One region of the Streptomyces sp. R-74717 genome, then DNA from elsewhere that is predicted to be linked to it. Evidence: riboswitches for the same ligand, from Rfam matches in the RefSeq annotation. Region 1 holds a riboswitch; each other region holds the start of a gene.
What was found. A riboswitch is a leader RNA that binds a small molecule or an ion and turns the genes downstream of it on or off. The one in region 1 is predicted to bind cyclic di-AMP.

Region 2: it holds a riboswitch for cyclic di-AMP, as region 1 does, so the genes downstream of both, NRF20_RS27375 (transglycosylase family protein) here and NRF20_RS21710 (M23 family metallopeptidase) in region 1, are expected to answer to the same signal.
Region 3: it holds a riboswitch for cyclic di-AMP, as region 1 does, so the genes downstream of both, NRF20_RS12125 (M23 family metallopeptidase) here and NRF20_RS21710 (M23 family metallopeptidase) in region 1, are expected to answer to the same signal.
Region 4: it holds a riboswitch for cyclic di-AMP, as region 1 does, so the genes downstream of both, NRF20_RS07280 (peptidoglycan DD-metalloendopeptidase family protein) here and NRF20_RS21710 (M23 family metallopeptidase) in region 1, are expected to answer to the same signal.

The regions. Positions count from the first base shown of each region.
Region 1 is NZ_CP102361.1:4,758,285-4,761,673, reverse strand. Features, by position in the region: gene NRF20_RS21715 (PP2C family protein-serine/threonine phosphatase) at 99-1,187, shown strand; cyclic di-AMP (ydaO/yuaA leader) riboswitch at 1,523-1,675, shown strand; gene NRF20_RS21710 (M23 family metallopeptidase) at 1,687-2,868, shown strand; gene NRF20_RS21705 (aldo/keto reductase) at 3,038-3,389, shown strand, end outside.
Region 2 is NZ_CP102361.1:5,969,534-5,972,922, reverse strand. Features, by position in the region: gene eno (phosphopyruvate hydratase) at 1-1,038, opposite strand, end outside; gene NRF20_RS27375 (transglycosylase family protein) at 1,401-2,159, opposite strand; cyclic di-AMP (ydaO/yuaA leader) riboswitch at 2,163-2,334, opposite strand; gene NRF20_RS27370 (transglycosylase family protein) at 2,635-3,389, opposite strand, start outside.
Region 3 is NZ_CP102361.1:2,718,153-2,721,541, forward strand. Features, by position in the region: gene NRF20_RS12120 (GntR family transcriptional regulator) at 1-575, opposite strand, end outside; gene NRF20_RS12125 (M23 family metallopeptidase) at 805-1,599, opposite strand; cyclic di-AMP (ydaO/yuaA leader) riboswitch at 1,613-1,779, opposite strand; gene NRF20_RS12130 (M16 family metallopeptidase) at 2,131-3,389, opposite strand, start outside.
Region 4 is NZ_CP102361.1:1,617,700-1,621,088, reverse strand. Features, by position in the region: gene NRF20_RS07285 (alpha-galactosidase) at 1-1,143, shown strand, start outside; cyclic di-AMP (ydaO/yuaA leader) riboswitch at 1,436-1,594, shown strand; gene NRF20_RS07280 (peptidoglycan DD-metalloendopeptidase family protein) at 1,600-2,559, shown strand; gene NRF20_RS07275 (SGNH/GDSL hydrolase family protein) at 2,749-3,389, shown strand, end outside.

The DNA of each region.
Region 1 (3,389 bases):
CCGCGCGCGTACCGGGCAGGAGACCACAGGTGTGGAAGCGGCTGAAGCGGCGCGGCAGACATGCCGAGGGTGACACCCGCTCCCGGCGGTTCGTCCGCATGCTGCCCGCTCTGATGATCCTCGGCGGGCTGGTGTTCGATCTCCTCACCCCGCCGATTTTCACCGCCATTCCGCTGTTCGTTGCCGCGCCGCTGATCGCCGCGCCGTTCTTCTCGCTGTCCAGCACCATCTGTATCGGCATTGCCTCGATGGTGGCCGTCACCGTGCTGCGGTTGTCCGGCAACTCTTTGCCGTTGGTCGTGCCGTTGATCGAGTTGCTCACCCTGGCCACCGTCTCGGCCCTCGCGGTCGTGATCAACACGGTCGTACGGCGCGGCAATGAACAGCTGGCCTCCGCGCGGGTCATCGCGGAGACCGCCATGCGGGCGGTGCTGCCGAAGCCGTCCGACCGGATCGGCGGGCTGCATGTGGCGGCGCGGTACGAGGCGGCGCAGGCGGACGAGTTCGTCGGCGGCGACCTGTTCGCCGTGGCGGACACCCCGCAGGGGGTGCGGCTGGTGGTCGGGGACGTGCGGGGGAAGGGGCTCGACGCCGTGGAGTCGGTGGCGGTTGCCATCGGGGCGTTCCGGGAGGCGGCCGAACAGGAGCGTTCGCTGGAGGGCGTGGCGCAGCGGCTGGAGCGGGCGCTGGCGCGGGAGGGGGCGCGGGGCGGGCTGGACGCGGTCGAGGGCTTCATCACTGCCGTACTGGCCGAGATCCCGTCCGGGGTGTCCCGGGTGCGGATCGTCAACCGCGGTCACCCCGAGCCGATCCTGCTGCACCCGGACGGGGCGGTGGAGGTGCTGGGGCCCACGGTGCCCGCGCTGCCGCTCGGGATGGACCTGGGGGTGTGGCCGGACCGGGCGGACGAGTGGGATCTGCCGGCGGGGACGACCCTGCTCCTCTACACCGACGGCCTCTCCGAGGCGCGGAACGCCGATGGGGTCTTCTACGACCCGGCGGCCCGGCTGCGCGGGCGGATCTTTCCGGGGCCCGAGGAGCTGCTGTCCGCGCTGACCGATGACGTGCGGCTGCACACGGGCGGCGAGACGACCGACGACATGGCGCTGCTCGCGGTCGTACGTCCCGCGGAGGGGCAGCCGGACCGGCGCAGGACCGTGAAGATCGTGGGCCTGGAAACGATGTGACGGGTGGGGCGGGCGCTTCGTGTGGATCGGGCGCTTCGTGCGGGCCGGGTGCTTCGTGCGGGCCGGGTGTTTCGCGCGTCCCGGGGCGCGGCCTTGGGTGCGGGATGCCACCGTACGTAACCGAAAGGCGTCGCTCCGCATAACATTTGACGCAACGTCAGAAACCGGGTAATGGCTGAGGGTCGATCAACTCGTCCGGTTCCACCCGATTGTGTCCCGTAAAGTCCAGGCCAAAGACCTGAACGATCAGTGGGAACAGCTTGGAATCAGACCCGTGTGTCTATTAACGTTCGATAACGCAGCGCGGTCGTCCCAGCCGTCGTCAGTGGCGGCACCGTGCGCGAGCGCCGAATTCCGCAAGGGAACCGGGGAACCACCTACATGGGGTGAATCGGGCACCTGTGTCTCGTGAGAGGCAGAGGCGCCCGTAGGAGACCTTCCTGCTCCGAACCCGTCAGCTAACCCGGTAGGCGAGAAGGAAGGAAAGGAGTGCGCCCCCGTGGCGTCCAACAAGCCTGCCCCCGAGGCCCCCTCTCGGTTCAACCCCGAGTTCAGTTCCGACTTCGGCGCCGACTTCGGATCCGATTTCGGCTCCGACTACGGAACCGCCGGGACGGGAACGGTGTTCGGCGCCGAGACGGGCGGTGGCTTCGCCGGTGAGTTCGGCAGCGAATTCCGCGCCGACGGCAACGGTGAGCCCGACAGAAGCTGGGACGAGTGGAACCCCACCGAGGAGTCCGTCCGCCCCGTTCGCGGCAGGCACCGCGTCGCCAAGCAGCGCAACGGACTTGCCCGTAGCTCCACGGTACTCGGGGTCGGTGTCATCGCGGCAGTCGGCGCGGGCGGCATGGCCACCGCGCAGAGCAAGCCGCCGGTCTCCATCTCCCTTCCCGACTCCATCTCGGACAACCTCCCCGACGCCAAGTCCCTTCCCGGCGTGGGCTCCCTGCTCTCCGGCGAGTCCGAGGCCGACAAGGCCGAGGCCGCCGCCGCTGCCGCCCCGCTCACCACCGCCGGCCTCACCGCCGCCGAGGCCGAGCAGGGCACGATGGACGCGGGCGAGGCACTCCGCGCCCGCATCCTCCAGCAGGCCGAGCAGCAGCAGGACGCCGCCGACGCCGAGGCCAAGGCGGCGCAGGAGAAGGCGGCCGCGGAGAAGGCCGCCGCCGAGGCCAGGAAGCAGCAGGACGCGGCCGAGGCCAAGGCCGCCGCCGAGAAGAAGAAGGCGGAGGAGGAAGCCAAGGCGAAGGCTGAGGCCCTGCGGCTCGCCAAGCTCGCCGCCAGCTACGCCATCCCGACCTCCTCGTACACGATCACCTCGACCTTCGGCCAGGCCGGCCCGATGTGGTCCTCCGGCCACCACACCGGCCTCGACTTCGCAGCGCAGGCCGGCACCCCGATCAAGGCCGTACACGGCGGCACCATCAAGTCGGCAGGCTATTCCGGTTCGTACGGCTACCGCACGGTGCTGGAGCTCGACGACGGTACGGAGCTGTGGTTCTGCCACCAGTCCTCGATCGGCGTCAGTGTCGGCCAGAAGGTCACCACCGGTGAGACCATCGGCCGGGTCGGCGCAACCGGCAATGTCACGGGCGCGCACCTCCACCTGGAGGTCCACACCCCCGACGGTACGGGCATCGACCCGATGGCCTGGCTGCGCGGCAAGGGCCTCAACCCCTGATCCGCCGGCCGTCTCCCGGCCTGTGATCCGATCCGGTTCACAGGCCGTTGAACCCCGGCAGTCCTGGCGCTCACCCCCCGACGTCAGGGCTGCCGGTCTGCCGGAACAGCGGACTCCCGACGCCAGGGCTGCCGGAATAGCGGACCCGCCGGAGTCCGTTGTTCCGTATATGACTTCTCTTCGTGAGCTGGGCCCTTCCGACCTCCAGGTCTTCCCGCTCGCCCTCGGCGGCAACGTCTTCGGCTGGACCGCCGACGAGGCGCAGTCCTTTGCCGTGCTGGACGCCTACGTCGCGGCGGGCGGCAACTTCATCGACACCGCCGACGCCTACTCCGCCTGGATCCCGGGCAACGAGGGCGGCGAGTCGGAGACCGTCATCGGTAAGTGGCTCGCGGCACGCTCCAACCGTTCCGACATCGTCGTCGCCACCAAGGTCGGCGCCCACCCCTCGTACAAGGGGCTCTCCGCCGCGAACATCAAGGCCGCGGCCGAGGAGTCGCTGCGCCGGCTCGGCACCGACC
Region 2 (3,389 bases), 1.2 Mb from region 1:
CAGGGTCTCGGTCAGCGAGCCGATCTGGTTGACCTTGACGAGCAGGGCGTTGGCGGAGCCCTCCTCGATGCCGCGGGCCAGACGCTCCGGGTTGGTGACGAACAGGTCGTCGCCGACGATCTGCACCTTGGCGCCGAGCTTCTGGGTGATGACGTTCCAGCCGGCCCAGTCGTCCTCGTACAGCGGGTCCTCGATGGAGACCAGCGGGTACGCGGAGACGAGCTCCTCGTAGTACTCGGTCATCTCGGCGGCCGAGCGGGACTTGCCCTCGAACTCGTACTTGCCGTCCTTGTAGAACTCGGACGCGGCGACGTCGAGCGCGAGCGCGATGTCCTTGCCCGGGGCGTAGCCGGCTTCCTTGATGGCCTCGAGGATGAGGTCGAGGGCGGCGCGGTTCGACTCCAGGTTCGGTGCGAAGCCGCCCTCGTCGCCGAGGCCGGTCGAAAGACCCTTGGTCTTCAGGACCTTCTTCAGCGTGTGGTAGACCTCGGCGCCCCAGCGCAGGGCCTCGGAGAAGGACTCCGCGCCGATCGGGGCGATCATGAACTCCTGGATGTCCACGTTGGAGTCGGCGTGCGACCCACCGTTGAGGATGTTCATCATCGGGACGGGCAGCAGGTGCGCGTTCGGGCCACCGAGGTAGCGGAACAGCGGCAGGTCCGAGGCCTCGGAGGCGGCGTGGGCGACGGCCAGCGAGACGCCGAGGATGGCGTTGGCGCCGAGCGAACCCTTGTTCTCGGTGGCGTCCAGGTCGAACATCGCCTGGTCGATCAGCCGCTGCTCGGTCGCGTCGTAGCCGACGAGCTCCGGGCCGATCTGCTCGATCACGGCCAGGACGGCCTTCTCGACGCCCTTGCCCTGGTAACGGTTGGGGTCACCGTCGCGAAGCTCAATGGCCTCGAACGCACCGGTGGAGGCGCCGGACGGCACGGCAGCACGACCCGTGCTGCCGTCGTCGAGGCCAACCTCGACCTCGACCGTGGGGTTCCCCCGGGAGTCGAGGATTTCCCGGGCTACGACGACGTCGATGGACGGCACGAGGCATCTCCTTCTGGGATATGACACTGGTTGTGCAGGGTCACTTTGGCCTTGCGACAAGAGCCTAACCGGCCCGGCCCGCTCAGTCGGACGACCGCCCGTCCCCTGGGACGAAAAAGGACCCGAGAGTGAGCATTACCGGACAAACAGTCAGAATTTTACTCGCCAGTAACTACAACAGTTGAACGATCACCCATAGTCGGCACTCCCTGCGCGGCACACGGCGCTCCCCCTATACAGGGGTGATGCACCACACATGGAGGTGGCACGTCGGACAGAGGTGACGCGTCACGCAGAAACCCCGGCCCGGCGCATACGGGGGATTGCGCGCCGGGCCGGGGTGCTCGGGGGGAGAGCCTGAACTACTTCGTCAGGTGGAGCTGCTGACCCGGGTAGATCAGGTCGGCGTCCTTGACGATGTCCTTGTTCAGCTCGAACAGCTGCTGCCAGCCGCCCTCGACCTTGCGGTCGGCGGCGATCTTGCTCAGGGAGTCGCCGGAGGCGACCTTGTACTCGCCGTCGCCCTTCTTGACCTTCTCGCCGGTCGGGGTGGTGACGGTCTTCTTCGACTCGGCCTGCGGGGCGGCGGAACGGTCCGAGCGGGAGGCGGCCGGGGCCTCGGTGCGCCCGGTCTTCTCCGGCTGGGCCTGCTGCTTCGGCGCGGCCGGGGTGCTCTTCTGCTCGGTGGCGTTGGAGCTGGAGGTGGAGTTCGAGGAGGAGCCGGTGTCGACGCCCGGGTCGACACCGTCGTTGGTCAGGTTGCCGGCACCGGCGCAGCCCCAGGCACCCGGACCCTGCATGTCGAGGAGCTTCTCGGCGGTGGCGATCTGCTGAGCCTTGGTGGCCAGGTCGGCACGGGGGGCGTACTGCGTACCCCCGGCGGCGGCCCAACTGGACTGCGAGAACTGCAGACCGCCGTAGTAGCCGTTACCGGTGTTGATGGACCAGTTGCCACCGGACTCGCACTGGGCGACGGCGTCCCAGGTGGCGACGGAGGCGGCGGAGGCGCCGGTCGCGCCCATCAGCGGCACGGCGACAGCGGTACCGGCGACACCGGCGAGCGTGGCGATACGGACGGCCTTGGACGGGCGGCGGTGCTTGCCCTTGCTGGAAAACAGCATGGAACTTCTCCTCACCGACGCCTACGAGGTGAGCTGTCGGGTTCGGGCCAAGTGAGTTGCCCGGTCGCACGTCCTAGCACGCGACTTCACCCCAAGCCGGTCCTGATGCGTCTTTCGACGATCGGGTCCGGCGCTTACCTGGGTCCCCCGCTCCTGCCTACGGCGCTTTTACGCGTCTGTTCCCTTCGACCGACGGCAGGATTCGGCGTGACGGTCGACGGGGCCCGCGGTGCGAGCGGTTCCGACCGTAAACATACGCAACCCCCACATTCAAAGACGGACACATCGGACAATCTTCCCCTACTTGCATCTGAGGAACCGTCGTTTTCGCAGGTGGGGGCGGTGCAGAAGGGTTACCCGGGCGCGACACACCAGTTGACGCAAAGAGACCCATGTCTCACTTACACATAAGCGGACATAAGTCTCTGAACTACCCCAGTTTTCGAGGCCCTTTTAACCGATTTTCAGACTGCCCTCACTCGGCCTTCACGTCGAGATCGAGGCTCTGGCCGGGGAGGATGAGGTCCGGATCGGAGCCGAGGGCATCCTTGTTGGCCTCATAGAGTGCGGGCCAGCCACCGGAAACCTTCTGTGCGTCAGCAATCGCCCAGAGGTTGTCGCCGGGGTGCACGGTGTACGTACCGTCGGCGACCGGAGCGGCCGCGTCGCGCGCGTCGGCGTCACCGCGGGAGGCATGGCGACCCGACTCGCGGTCACCGCCGTTCGCGTCCCGGTCCCCTTCGGGGGCCGGCGCGCCGCGATGCTTGCCACCGACACCGTCGGACGAATCGGATGAGCCGGATGAATCGGGCACACCGGAGGGCGGAGTGGCTGACGCGGTACCCGAGGGCTTCGCCGTCGCCTTGGCCTTGCCGGCCGACTTGTCGGCGCCGCTCGAGTCCTTCGAGCGGCGCGTACCGTCCGAGGCACTGTCCGACGGCGTGGCGTCATCGGACGGGGCCGCCGACGCGCCGTCAGCCGGCTCCGCGCTCTGTGTCGGCCCGGAGGAGGCCGCAGACCCCGGGTCGACACCCGGCAGCGTCCCGTCCACCGCGAGGCCGGAGATGACCGCACAGCTGGGCCACGCCTGCGGGCCCTTGTCGTCCAGGACCTTCTCGGCCACGGCTATCTGCTGCGCGCGGCTGGCGAGGTCGGCACGCGGGGCGTACGTCTCACCGCCGTACGCCTTCCAGGTCTCCTGCGAGAACTGCAGACCGCCGTAGAAGCCGT
Region 3 (3,389 bases), 2.0 Mb from region 1:
GCCAGCGCCCTGGCCCGTTCCGCGTCACGCCGCGCCACCGCGTCCACAATGGCCCCGCGCTCGGCCCAGGAGTCCACCGGGCGGGCCGGCTGCTCGACCGTGTACATCCAGGCGATCTTGTGCCGGAGCTGGGTGAGCAGCGCGATCAGGCCGGGACTGCCGGAGGCCTGTACCAACGTCTCGTGGAACCAGCCGCCCAGTGAGCGCAGGTCCTCTCCCTCACCCCGCCGGGCCCGCTCCTGGCCGAGCCTGACCAGACCGCGCAACACCTTGAGATGCGCCTCGGTGCGGCGCTGCGCGGCGCGCGCGGCACCCAGCGGCTCCAGCAGCATCCGGACCTCCAGGAGGTCGGCGGCCTCCTCCTCGGTGGGCTCGGCGACGCAGGCACCCGCGTGCCGGCGGGTGACCACGAAGCCCTCGGACTCCAGGGTGCGCAGCGCTTCCCGTACCGGGACACGGGAGACCCCGTAACGGCGCGCCAGCAACTCCTCGGTGAGCCGGCTTCCGCGCTCGAAGACACCGGAGACGATATCGTCACGGATCGCCATGCATACCGAATGCGCCGGAATGCGCATGTCCGAACCTCCGCCTCAATTCCCGCGAAACGCGGCCGACCGACGCCTGTTCTGCAACTCTATTGCGATGTGGCCGCATATCCGATGCCGGGTGGAAATTCATGAATATCTTTTGGCCAGAGGACGGTTCGGGGAGCAGGTACTGCGGACGGGCGCGGAGGCCGGGCACGGCGAAGGCCCCGGCGTGCCGCCGGGGCCTTCGAAGGGGGTACTGCGGGTGCAGCGTCGGTCAGACGTTGACGCCGTGGGCGCGCAGGTACGCGACGGGGTCCATGTCGGAGCCGTAGGACGGCGTGGTCCGGGCCTCGAAGTGGAGGTGCGGACCGGTGGAGTTGCCGGTCGAGCCGGAGAGACCGATCTGCTGGCCCGCGCCGACGCTCTGGCCGACGGAGACGCCGATCGAGGAGAGGTGGCCGTACTGCGTGTACGTGCCGTCCGTCATCCGGAGCACGATGTTGTTGCCGTACGCGCCTCCCCAGCCGGCCTCGACGACCGTACCGGCGCCGACGGCGACGACGGAGCTGCCGGACGCGGCGTGGAAGTCGATGCCCGAGTGGCTGCCGGAGGACCAGAGCGAGCCACTGGACTTGTAGCCGGTGGTGACGTACGAACCTGCGACCGGGAGCTGGAAGGAACCCAGGCGGGTGCGTTCGGCGGACCGGGCGGCGCGGGCCTTCTCGGCGCGGGCCTCGACCGCGCGCTTCGCCTCGGCCTTGGCCTTCGCTTCGGCCTTCTTCTTGGCCTCGGCCTTCCGCTGGGCTTCCGCCTTCGCCTTCGCCGCGACATCGGCCTGGTGCTTCTGCGCGTCGGCCTGGGCGTCGATCTGGTCGGCGAGGGCGCCCTCGATGGCGATGACCTGGTTCAGACCGGTCTCACTGACGGAGGAGTCCGCGGCGAGGGCCGGAGAGGCCATGCCGCCGATGACGCCGGTGGTGGCCAGAGCCGCGACGCCGGCGATCTTCGCGCTGCTGCGCGTCAGTCGGCTCGGGGCACGATGCTTCCCGGTGGCACGGGTGAACGCCATGAAGTGGCTGATCCTTTCCTTCCTTCTCGCCTACCGGGTTAGCTGACGGGTTCGGAGCAGGAAGGTCTCCTACGGGCGCCCTGGCCTCATCCGGGCTCAGGCACCCGATTCACCCCAGGGACTGCATGGGTCCCCGGCTCCCCAGGCTCGCGCCTGACGGGGACTCGGCGATGGCTGCCCGGTACGTCACGGATGCGGCATACGAGTGACGGACAGCCCAGCCGACGCTAAGCGGGGTCACTTGCATTCACCAAACGGACAGGTCGTTTTGTAGCGCATCCCACAGGGCAGACAGGCAACCTCCCTGCCAAAACAGACAAAAAGGAAGACTCCGGTGAGATCTCACTCACAGGGGTCTTCCTTCTGTCCCGATATGCAGGCGTATGACGGGTCTGTGGACCGGCCGTGGCCTTCGGTGCTCGGTCGAACGTGAAAGTCGGCCGGTGGACTGTCACACGCAACGGGCCGGACGGGCGGGGGTCGCCCGCCTCGGCCCGGCCGGTCGTCCGGTGTCCACAACGGGTACGCCCGTCAGCCGGCGACCACCGACACCTCTCCGATGCCCAGGGCCCGGACCGGATCCTCGATCTGTGACGCGTCACCGACGAGGATCGTGACCAGCCGGTCGCCCGGGAAGGCGTTGACCACCGCAGCGGTCGCCTCGACCGTGCCGGTCTCCGCCAGCCGGGCGTACAGCTGTGCCTGGTAGTCGTCCGGGAGGTGCTGCTCGACCTGGTCGGCGAGCGTGCCCGCGACCGAGGCCGCCGTCTCGAACTTCAGCGGTGCGACACCCACGAGGTTCTGCACGGCCGTCTCACGCTCTTCATCGGTCAGTCCCTCGGCCGCCAGGGTCCGCAGGACCGTCCACAGATCCTGCAGCGCCGGTCCCGTGGACTCCGTGTCCACCGATCCGCTGATGGCGAGCATCGCGGCACCACTCGCCCCCGAGGCGGAATCCGGAGCCGACGACCGCAGCACCTGGGCGAAGGCCCGCACCCCGTAGGTATAGCCCTTCTCCTCGCGCAGCACACGGTCCAGCCGGGAGGTGAGCGTGCCGCCCAGGCAGTACGTGCCCAGCACCTGGGCCGGCCACACGCTGTCGTGCCGGTCGGCGCCGATCCGGCCGATCAGCAGCTGCGTCTGCACCGCGCCCGGACGGTCGACGATCACCACTCGGCCGGTGTCGTCGGCGGTGATCAAAGGGGCGGGACGAGGCTCTGCGATGTCTCCCGACCAGTCGCCGAGAGTGTCGGCGAGCAGGGCGTCCAGGTCGATGCCGGTGAGGTCACCGACGACCACGGCGGTCGCCGTGGACGGCCGGACGTGGGCGTCGAAGAAGGCACGCACGGCCGCCGAGTCGATCCGCTCCACCGTCTCCTCGGTGCCCTGGCGCGGGCGCGACATCCGCGCCGCGGCCGGGAAGAGCTCCTTGGAGAGCTCCTTGGCGGCGCGCCTGGCCGGGTTGGCCTGCTCGTGCGGGATCTCGTCGAGCCGGTTGCGCACCAGCCGTTCGATCTCGCTGTCGGCGAAGGCGGGCGCCCGCAGCGCCTCGGCGACCAGCGCGAGCGCCTTGGCCAGCCGGGAGGCCGGGACCTCCAGGGAGACCCGGACGCCGGGGTGGTCGGCGTGCGCGTCGAGGGTGGCGCCGCAGCGCTCCAGCTCGGCGGCGAACTCCTCGGCGGTGTGCTTGTCGGTGCCCTCGGACAGCGCCCGCGACATGATCGTGGCCACGCCGTCGAGGCCCTCGGGCTCGGCGTCCAGCGGGGCGTCGAGGAAGATCTCGACCGCCA
Region 4 (3,389 bases), 3.1 Mb from region 1:
TCGCAGGAGCAGCAGCGCGCCCTCGCCGAGCGCGCCGCCGCGATGGGCGTCGAGCTGTTCGTCGTGGACGACGCGTGGTTCGGGCGGCGCACCAGCGACCGGGCCGGGCTCGGCGACTGGACGCCGAATCCGGACCGCTTTCCCGGCGGACTGAAGCCGCTCGCCGACGAAGTGCACGGACTCGGCATGCAGTTCGGCATCTGGGTCGAGCCGGAAATGGTCAATGCCGACAGCGATCTCTATCGCGCACACCCCGACTGGGTGCAGCATTTCCCCGGGCGGGCGCGGACCGAGTTCCGCAATCAACTGGTGCTCAATCTGGCCCGCACCGATGTGCAGGACTATCTGTGGGAGCGGCTGGACACACTGCTCTCCAGTACGCCCGTCGACTATGTGAAATGGGACTTCAACCGCAGCTTCACCGACGCGGGCTGGCCGGGTGAGGAGTATCAGCAGAAGCTCTGGATCGAGCACGTGGACGCCCTGTACGCGCTGATCGACCGGCTCCGGGCCGCGCACCCCTCCGTCGCATTCGAGTCCTGCTCGGGCGGCGGCGGCAGGATCGACCTGGGGATTCTGTCCCGTACGGACCAGGTGTGGACCTCCGACAACACCGACCCGCTCGACCGACTCGCCATCCAGGAGGGCTTCGGCCAGATCCATCCGGCCCGGGTGATGGCCGCCTGGGTCACCGACAGCCCGAATGCCCAGCTCAACGACAGGGTCAGCTCACTGCGGTTCCGTTTCGTGAGCGCGATGGCCGGTGTGCTCGGGGTCGGTGGGGACCTCACCGACTGGAGCGAGGAGGAGCTGGCCGAGGCGCGGAACTGGGTGGATCTCTACAAGGAGATCCGGCCGGTGGTGCAGCACGGCGCGCTGTACCGGCTGCGCGCCCCGCGCGGCGGACTCAGCGCGGTCCAGTACGTCCACGGGGACGAGACCGTGGTCCTGATGTGGCTGGAGGCACAGAGGTACGGAGAGCGGCCCCCGGCCCTGCGGCTGCGCGGGATCGACCCCGCAGCGAGGTACACCTGCCTGGACACGGGGGCGGTGCACCACGGTTCGGTACTGCTGCATCAGGGGCTGCACACCGGGCTTCGGGGGGATCTCGACGCGCGGGTGCTGAGGCTGCGACGCGAATGACAGGCGCAACATGTCCGCAATTAGTGCATTTAGCTCAATATGCCCCGCTTCTACGGGAGATGGTCGCCCGCTCGTGAGCGGAATCATATCCGTGACGGTGTGTGGTGGCGGGGCAGTTGGGTATTCCGTGCGCGGCGCGGAAAGCCAAGATCCTTAATCCACGGAGTGTGACCGGAATTCTGCGCTGATTTCCGAGCGCGGATTCCGGTACAGAAGCAGTGGCTTGTTATCGCCGTCCCGACTCGCTTACGGTCACCGTCAATCCGGACGGACCGCCTAATCCTGCCGCCGCCCGGAATTCGCACCCACTCATCGTGTGGCAGGAGCGGGGGAACCAGGTAGGCCGCCGATCGGAGAAATCCGGCCGGCTAGGGGTGAAGCCGCGCTCAGTGCGGCCGGGCATCTCCAGCCCGAACCCGACAGCTCACCTCGCAGGCGCCGGAGAGGAAGCACGTCATGCCCATATCGGGTAAGCATCGTCGTACGAAGTCCAGCGCCATCGCCCGTGGCGTCGCCGCCGCAGGCGCCGGTGGTGCCGTCATCGCACTGCCGCTGCTCGGTGCCACCGGTGCCCACGCCGCGCCGCAGTCGGCCCCGACCACCGCGCCGCAGTCGGCCTCCGTCGCCGCCACGCACGCCGCCCCGGCCAAGCCGGTCGCGCAGAAGCAGGCCGCCACCACGACGTACTCCGTCGTGTCCGGCGACTACCTGTCGAAGATCGCCACCGAGCACAAGGTCAAGGGCGGCTGGCAGAAGCTGTACCAGGACAACCGCAGGGTCGTCGGTGAAGACCCCGGCCTGATCTTCCCGGGCATGAAGCTGACGCTCGGCGGCAAGGCGTCGGGTGACGCCGCGTCCACCGGCGCCGGCGCGGGTGCGGCCCTCCCGTCGAAGGCCCTCTCGGTGCCCTCGTCGATCGTGGAGAAGTCCGCCCCGGCCAAGTCCGCCCCGGCCAAGGTCTCGACGGTCACGGAGTCCAAGACCTCCGCCCCGGCAGGTCAGAGCAACAGCTCCGGCTACGCACATCCGGTCCCCGGCAACCACACCACCGGATACCGCGCCTCCGGCTCCAACTGGTCCAGCGGCAGCCACACCGGCATCGACTTCCCCGTCTTCACCGGCACCAGCGTGAAGGCCATTGCCTCCGGCACCGTCGTCACCGCCGGCTGGGGCGGCGCGTACGGCAACCAGGTCGTCATCAAGCACGCCGACGGCCACTACTCGCAGTACGGCCACCTGTCCTCGATCTCAGTCTCCGCGGGCCAGACCCTGAGCACCGGTCAGCAGGTCGGCCTCTCCGGCGCCACCGGCAACGCCACCGGCCCGCACCTGCACTTCGAGGTTCGCACGGGCCCGGCGTACGGCTCGGACATCGACCCGATCGCGTACCTGGCTTCTCACGGCATCTACGTCTGAGCCGAACAGCCGGGCAGTTGAGCAACAAAGCATGACCTGAACAAAACAGAAGGGGCGGTGCGCGGCGGCGCACCGCCCCTTCTGCTTATTCCCCCTTTACCAAAAACTGACCGGGTGGTCTATCTCGCCACCCGTCAACCCCTTATTACGGTCGCGTAGGTCACATTCGTCGGTGCAGGATAAGCGTTTGTGGCAGACGATTCGAGAAAAAATCAACGTGGCGTCATCAACCGACATGGCGTCATCGGGTCGTACGCAGCGATTGGCGACAGCTTCACCGAGGGAGTCGGCGACCCCGGCCCGGACGGAACCTTCGTCGGCTGGGCGGACCGCTTCGCGGTGCTTCTCGCGGACCAGCTCCCGGACCCCGATGCGGGGACGAACACCGAAGGCTCCGCTCACGGGAATTTCAGGTACGCCAATCTCGCCGTACGCGGACGCCTCCTCGACCAGATCGTCGAGGAGCAGGTGCCGCGCGCCAAGGAGCTCGCACCCGACCTGGTGAGCTTCTGCGCGGGCGGCAACGACATCATCAGGCCCGGCACCGACCCCGACGACGTGGCCGAGCGCTTCGAGCGCGCGGTCGCCGAGCTGACCGGATCGGTCGGCACCGTCCTGGTCACCACCGGCTTCGACACCCGAGGCGTTCCCGTGCTGCGCCATCTGCGCGGCAAGATCGCCACCTACACCGCCCATGTGCGGTCCATCGCCGACCGCTACGACTGCCCGGTCCTCGACCTGTGGTCGCTGCGGTCCGTCCAGGACAGGCGCGCCTGGGACGACGACCGGCTCCATCTGTCGCCCGAAGGACACACCAGGGTCGCGCTGCG